2 linked regions of the Chitinophaga varians genome follow. The protein of the gene in region 1 interacts with the protein of each later gene in a pairwise test. Links are inferred from orthologs where the notes say so. Each region holds a gene or a part of one and is shown on either strand. Other genes may lie near its edges.

The links. The genes of interacting proteins can lie anywhere in the genome.
Region 2: the proteins of def (region 1) and HGH92_RS10370 interact in binary tests that used the Escherichia coli proteins (3 or more experiments, as listed by UniProt). The link is inferred for Chitinophaga varians from one-to-one orthologs.

Annotation. Positions count from the first base shown.
Region 1 is NZ_JABAIA010000002.1:648,433-651,615, forward strand. The notes cover bases 1-2,788. They hold def (peptide deformylase), read left to right. Parts: upstream 1-999; coding sequence 1,000-1,578; downstream 1,579-2,788. Other genes in these bases: HGH92_RS17230 (UbiA-like polyprenyltransferase), read left to right, coding at 1-320; ruvX (Holliday junction resolvase RuvX), read left to right, coding at 448-861; HGH92_RS17245 (RNA polymerase sigma factor), read left to right, coding at 1,647-2,198; HGH92_RS17250 (anti-sigma factor domain-containing protein), read left to right, coding at 2,205-2,788. Outside these bases: more of HGH92_RS17250, read left to right, coding at 2,789-3,083. UniProt on the Escherichia coli protein: Removes the formyl group from the N-terminal Met of newly synthesized proteins. Requires at least a dipeptide for an efficient rate of reaction. N-terminal L-methionine is a prerequisite for activity but the enzyme has broad specificity at other positions.
Region 2 is NZ_JABAIA010000001.1:2,547,514-2,550,880, forward strand. The notes cover bases 167-3,138. They hold HGH92_RS10370 (aspartate-semialdehyde dehydrogenase), read left to right. Parts: upstream 167-1,143; coding sequence 1,144-2,133; downstream 2,134-3,138. Other genes in these bases: HGH92_RS10365 (lamin tail domain-containing protein), read right to left, coding at 167-992; HGH92_RS10375 (hypothetical protein), read left to right, coding at 2,449-2,700; HGH92_RS10380 (DUF2461 domain-containing protein), read right to left, coding at 2,808-3,138. In the rest of the region: more of HGH92_RS10365, read right to left, coding at 1-166; more of HGH92_RS10380, read right to left, coding at 3,139-3,367.

The DNA of each region.
Region 1 (3,183 bases):
ATTCCTTACAGGATGAGGATTTTGACAAATCCCAACAGCTGAATTCTATCCCCGCCTGGCTGGGCCTTTCCGGCGCCCTGCGTTTCTCAGAGCTGCTGCATGTGATAGCTGCCGCACTGGTGATCACCATCGGTATATATGGCCACTATCACTGGCTTTTCTGGATAGGCGCGGCCGTGTTCATTGTCATGCTGATATCCCAGCACCTGCTGGTAAAGCCCAATGACCTGAGCCGGGTGAACGTGATGTTTATGACCACCAACGGTATCGCCAGCGTGGTGTTTGCCGTTTTTGTCATCGCAGACATGCTGCTCATGTAGGTATTTTTTGATTGACGAATTTTGCGATTGGGGGAGATAAACCAATCACAAATCCGGTCGGATCAACAAATTTCAACACAACAAACTCAAATCAAGAAATCCCTAAATCAAAAAATCCGTAAATGATATGGCACGTGTAATGGCTATTGATTATGGGAAAAAGAGGACCGGACTGGCCGTAACAGACCCGTTGCAGCTGATTGCCAGCGGGCTTACCACCATTCCCACCCATGAACTGATTCCTTATCTGAAAAAATATTTCGCAGCGGAAGAAGTGGAGGCGATCATTATCGGTGAGCCTAAGAACCTGGATGGGAATGCCACGCATGCCACGCCGCTGGTGGAAGAGTGTGTCCGTATCCTCCGGAAGAACTTCCCGCAGGTGCCGGTAAAGAAGGTAGACGAACGTTTTACTTCTAAAATCGCCTTCCAGAGCATGATTGACAGCGGCCTGAAGAAAAAGGACCGTCAGAATAAAGGCCTGGTGGACGAAATCAGTGCCACCATCATTTTACAGGAATACCTGCAAAATAAAATTTAGGCACTTAGATATTTATTTATTTTTTATTTTAATATTTAGATATTTAATAGCGGAAACCCTTTAAAATAGCCAAATATCAAAATACCAAAATAACCAAATGTCGTACCTTTGCAGATCAATTAAAAACAGCACAAGATCATGATATTGCCAATTGTTGCATACGGGCATCCGGTACTGAGAAAAGTAGCAGAAGATATTACGCCCGATTATCCCCAGTTGAAGGAACTTATTGCCAATATGTGGGAAACAATGTACGGCTCCAACGGAGTAGGCATTGCGGCCCCTCAGGTAAACAAATCCATCCGTCTGTTTGTGGTAGACAGCAAACAGATCATCGATAACCTGGAAGACGATGAAAAAAACGATTATCCGGGAGATGAAGGTGTGAAGGAAGTGTTTATCAATGCGCACATCGTGGAAACCGGTGGCAAGGAGTGGGCTTACAACGAAGGATGCCTGAGCATTCCTAAAGTACGGGAAGACGTATACCGCGACGAGACCGTGACCCTTTCCTATGTGAATGAAAATTTTGAACCGCAGCAAAAAACCTTCAGTGGTGTTACGGCGCGCGTCATTCTGCATGAATATGACCACATCGACGGCAAGCTGTTCATCGATCATCTCAAGCCGCTGAAACGCAGGATGTTGAAAAGCAAACTGGATGATATCACCAAAGGAAAGATAAGGGTAGACTACAAAATGACCTTTCCTAAATAGGAAATAATTTTGTAATGTAAAGAAAACCCGTTATTTTGGTATTGTAAAGACAACCATCCGTATCCATTTTGGGAACTACCTTATCATATACTGAAATAGAGCTCATTCAGGGACTGCAAGCCAGGGATGAAAAGTTATTCAGTTATTTATATGACCATTATTCCCCCGCGTTGTATGGGGTGGCACTCAAAATAGTTACGGATGATGCTTCCGCAGGAGATGTGCTCCAGGAAGTGTTCATTAAGATCTGGAAGAACATAGACCGATACGATCCCTCCAAAGGCCGCCTGTTTACCTGGATGCTCAACATTGCCAGGAATACCGCAATCGACAGTTTAAGGTCAAAAGCTCACAAACTTGATCAAAAAGTACAGGACGTAACCAGCGCTAATCTGATGTATGAGCCACAACTGGCCGTACACCTGTCTGTTGATCATCTTGGATTAACAAAAGTGATAGAAGGTCTTCCCAAAGATCAGCGTATTATTATTGATCTGGCTTATTTTAAAGGCTGCACACAGGAAGAAATTGCCAAAACCCTGGATATACCGCTGGGGACCGTGAAGACCAGAATGCGCAATGCGATTATGCAGTTGAGAATCCTATTAAAACAATTATAGTACAAAGTGGATGTACAACGTTACATATCGTCCGGTATCCTGGAGAGTTATGTGTTTGGGCTGCTACCCGATGCAGAACAAAACGAGGTGGAAACGATCGTCGCACAATACCCTCAGGTAAAAGCCGCTGTCCAGGAATTGCAACTGGACAGGGAACGGTTTGTACAGCTGTATGCCATGGCACCGCCGGCAGGCATCAAAGACCGTTTGCTGGATATCATCAGGGACGAGGAAACGCCGGAAGGCAACGCCCGCCTGCCGGAAGAACTGCGTACGCCGGCCCCCGCCGCTACTTCCCGCGAAACACCGGTCAAACGTATCAACGGACGTAAATCTTCTGCTGAAAAAGTCTGGAAATACATAGCAGCGGCTATTATCCTCCTGTTCCTGGGAAGCGTTGTGCTCAACTTCTTTTTCTTCAGTCGCTCTACAGATTATAAAAGCCGCTATCAGTCGCTGGTAGCAGCCAAAGAAAAGCTGGACGCCCAAAAGGAAAGCCAGTCGCTTACTGCTCATCAGGAATTGCAGAAAGAGCTGGACATGCTCAAAGACCCGGCTTTCAAATGGATCAAGCTGGAAGGCTTTGGCCCTACTGCCGGACAGGTTGTGACGGTTTGCTGGAACCCCGTTTCCAGGGCCGTTTTCCTGATTGCACAGGCGTTGCCCATGCCGCCGGCGGGTAAACAATATCAATTGTGGGCCATCCATAATAAAAAACTCGTGGATGCCGGCGTATTCCAGGGCGGCGCACAGGAGGCGCAAAAAATCCAGCAAATGAAACCGGCGGAAGCCGCAGAAGGCTTTGCCATCACACTCGAGAACGAAGGCGGCAGCACGCAGCCAACCATGGAACAGCTACAGCTGTCTGCCAAAATCCGGAAATAGTAAGCAATAACTATGGGTTGTAATTGATTAATCCGTAAATTGCTGATAATAAATACCTCGGAAAACCATTAGTTTACACGCTCGGCACAGTTTACACGGA
Region 2 (3,367 bases), on another replicon or contig:
CCTGGTTGCCCATCTGCCTTTCTGACGCAAAGAAAAATATGTTCCAGGCTAACAGCGTGCGTGCCGCGGTTATATAGTTCTATAAACTCCGGTATGCCTGCGGGCGGGTCAAACAACAGTTCATTGATGACCAGCTCCCCCAAAACCGGCGACTGTGGCCGGGAAAACGGCAGGCTGTTTTTAATGCCGCTTTCGTTCCCTGCACAATCGGAAATGCCATTTACGGCCACTGTGCCCGAATCTATTGCCGATGCCAGCCGGAGGGCTACAATGTTAAACAACGGGGGCAGTACTGTCACAGCAGCCACAGGAGAAGAGCCGACCCGATAACCGGCCGGGGAAGCCGCTTTCAGGCTGTCAAGCGTTTTACTGAAATGAAGCAGGAGGTGGAGGCTATCGGGCATCTCTATAAAATAAAGGTCCGGCCGGGTATCCTCTGTGATATGCCCGGCCACTGAATTATAGGCCCCTGGCGTACCTCCCGCCGGGGAGGAAGAAGCCGCCCAGTTTATTTTACCGCCACAGGGCAGCGACGGGTCTATCATTTCAAGGCTGCGGCCTGCCCGGGAGGCGGCGGGCAGCACATACCAGGAAGGTGTGTAAGCCACTGCATGCATCACTTCCCGGCGGTTATTATATAACACTACCAGCCCGGTGTCGTCGGGCAGGACCGGAAACCGGTCCACCTGTAACACATTAGTCCCTGTAAAGCCTGCCGCCGCGGGACAGAGCAGCAACAGGCTGTCCGGCTGCAGTAAATAAGACGGTAGGGCGACTTCCCGCTTATTCACTGCCAGTGTCCAGTGCTGCAACTGGACAGCGCGGCGGCTTCTGTTGCGCAGCTCAATGTATTCAAAAGGCGGCAAACCTGCAACGGACGAGGGTTTTATCATCATCTCGTGAATCACGACGTCATAAACAGGGACAGCGGCCGTGTCGCTGCCCGACGCAACCTGCCACAGCAGGGCGATACAAACAATGGGTATATTCATGGTGCAGTTGGGGGTTAAGCCTCAAACATACAGGTAATCTGCCAGTTGTATGTTAATGCCGTCTTAACGCTGAATAAATACCTTCGATTGTTATGAAAAGCGGTGCGTATATATTAATTTTGGGACTCCAAAAATTAAAATGTAAAACAAAATGAAAGTTGCCGTAGTAGGAGCGACCGGTCTGGTAGGCTCAAAAATGTTACAGGTGTTGACAGAGCGGAATTTCCCTGTCACAGAATTGATTCCCGTGGCTTCTGAGAAGTCCGTAGGTAAGGAAGTAACATTTAAGGGTAAGACCTGGAAGGTGGTGAGCGCTGATACGGCTATTTCCATGAAACCTAATGTGGCTATTTTCTCTGCCGGCGGCAGCACCTCCCTGGAGTGGGCGCCTAAATTTGCGGCAGCAGGCATTACTGTCATCGATAACTCCAGCGCCTGGAGAATGGACCCGGATAAAAAACTGGTCGTTCCGGAAGTAAATGGTGATGCGCTCACACAGGAAGATAAAATTATTGCGAATCCTAACTGTTCTACCATACAGATGGTGCTGGTGCTGAAGCCCCTGCACGAAAAATACAAGATTAAAAGAGTGGTGGTGTCCACTTACCAGTCTGTAACCGGTACCGGCGTAAAAGCTGTTACCCAGTTGATGAACGAAAGACAAGGCATCAGCGGGGAGATGGCATATGCATATCCGATTGACCTGAACGTTATTCCTCAGATCGACGTGTTTCTCGATAACGGCTATACGAAAGAGGAGATGAAGATGGTGAACGAGACTAAGAAAATTATGCGCGACGATACCATCAAAGTAACGGCTACGACTGTACGCATTCCGGTAATGGGTGGGCATAGCGAAGCAGTGAACATCGAATTTGAAAACGATTATGATGTCAATGAAGTTCGTACGCTGCTTTCCCAGACGCCTGGTGTGATCGTGGTAGATGATCCGTCCAGGGCGCAATACCCGATGCCGAAGGATGCACACGACAAAGACGAAGTGTTCGTTGGCCGTATCCGCCGCGATGAAACACAGCCTAACACTGTAAATATGTGGATTGTGGCGGATAACCTGCGTAAAGGTGCTGCTACCAATGCTGTGCAGATTGCGGAATATTTGCAACAAAAGAATTGGTTGTAATCATACTGTCGTGCTATGTAATTGTGTGCCGTAATGCACCCTAAACGTAGTCCCGCGTATGGCTATACGAAAAACGAAATCATAACTCCTTAAAAGCAAGCGTCTTATCGCTTGCTTTTTTTTGAATATTTCACAATAGCATAACACACAAAGTGTAAAAATTACACGGAAGTAGTATTGATTTGTGGCTTATAAAATCCAATTTTGATAACATAATCCTATGCCAACTAAGCTTTTTGCAAAAAGAGTAGTCCAATTTTAGAGAGATGCCGGATATTTTCGTTATTTTCTAATCAGAAAACACCCTTTAGTCCTATGAAAACCAACACCAATCGTGAGCTTTTGTTAATGCACAAGTTTACTGAAGAGTGGAGCACCAATTTTTCATCTCAGGTGTCCAGAATCATGAATATCGTGGACCAGCAGGACACACTGGATGGAATAATTCCTACCATCGAGGTGGCAAATGTTTACAATCAGCGGTTTGCCCACGCGCGTACAGACAAGGAGAATTTACTGAAGAACAGAAAAGCGCGTCCGTTTGAATTTCTGATTCACAAAAACTAATCATTTAGTCATTTTTCCATTTTGTTATTTGGCTATTTAAAGCCTATGCCAGGCCCATCTACCCAATGCGATAGTTAAATAATAAAATGAAAAAATGACTAAATGGGTCAGTCCATTGCACGGTTAATGAATGCAATCAGCGGTTGCATGAGCGCAAATGTTTTTAGGATTTCCCGGACGAGTGATGGCTGCAGGCAGGCATCATCCGTAATGGGGTGTGATACAATGAGGCTTTTTAATTTCAGGTAGGCTATAGCGGGATTATCGCTCTGATATCCCTGGGGTACCGTCTTGAGGGCGTCGCCTTCTACCTTTCCGAAATGTTTGATAAAACCCTTATTGGCGATGATGCGTTCAAACTCGTCAAAGTTGTAGTCGATTTCCTGCCGCACTTTTTTCAGCTCAGGGGCAGGTGGCATCCAGAGGCCGCCGCCGGCGAAGCTATTGCCGCCCGGTTCCAGGTGAAAATAATAGCCCGCAAGGGTAGACTTCTTTCCGCCAGCCTGAAAGGATGCGGCCATATTTATTTTGTAAGGCGTCTTATCTTTCGAAAACCTAACGTCTTTGTATATACGAAATACGCAATCTTTCAACTGCAGTCCGGCAAGCGTGGCGTCCTGTTTGGCCATACCATCTATCAGTTGCTGGACCATGCTTTCAAAATCTG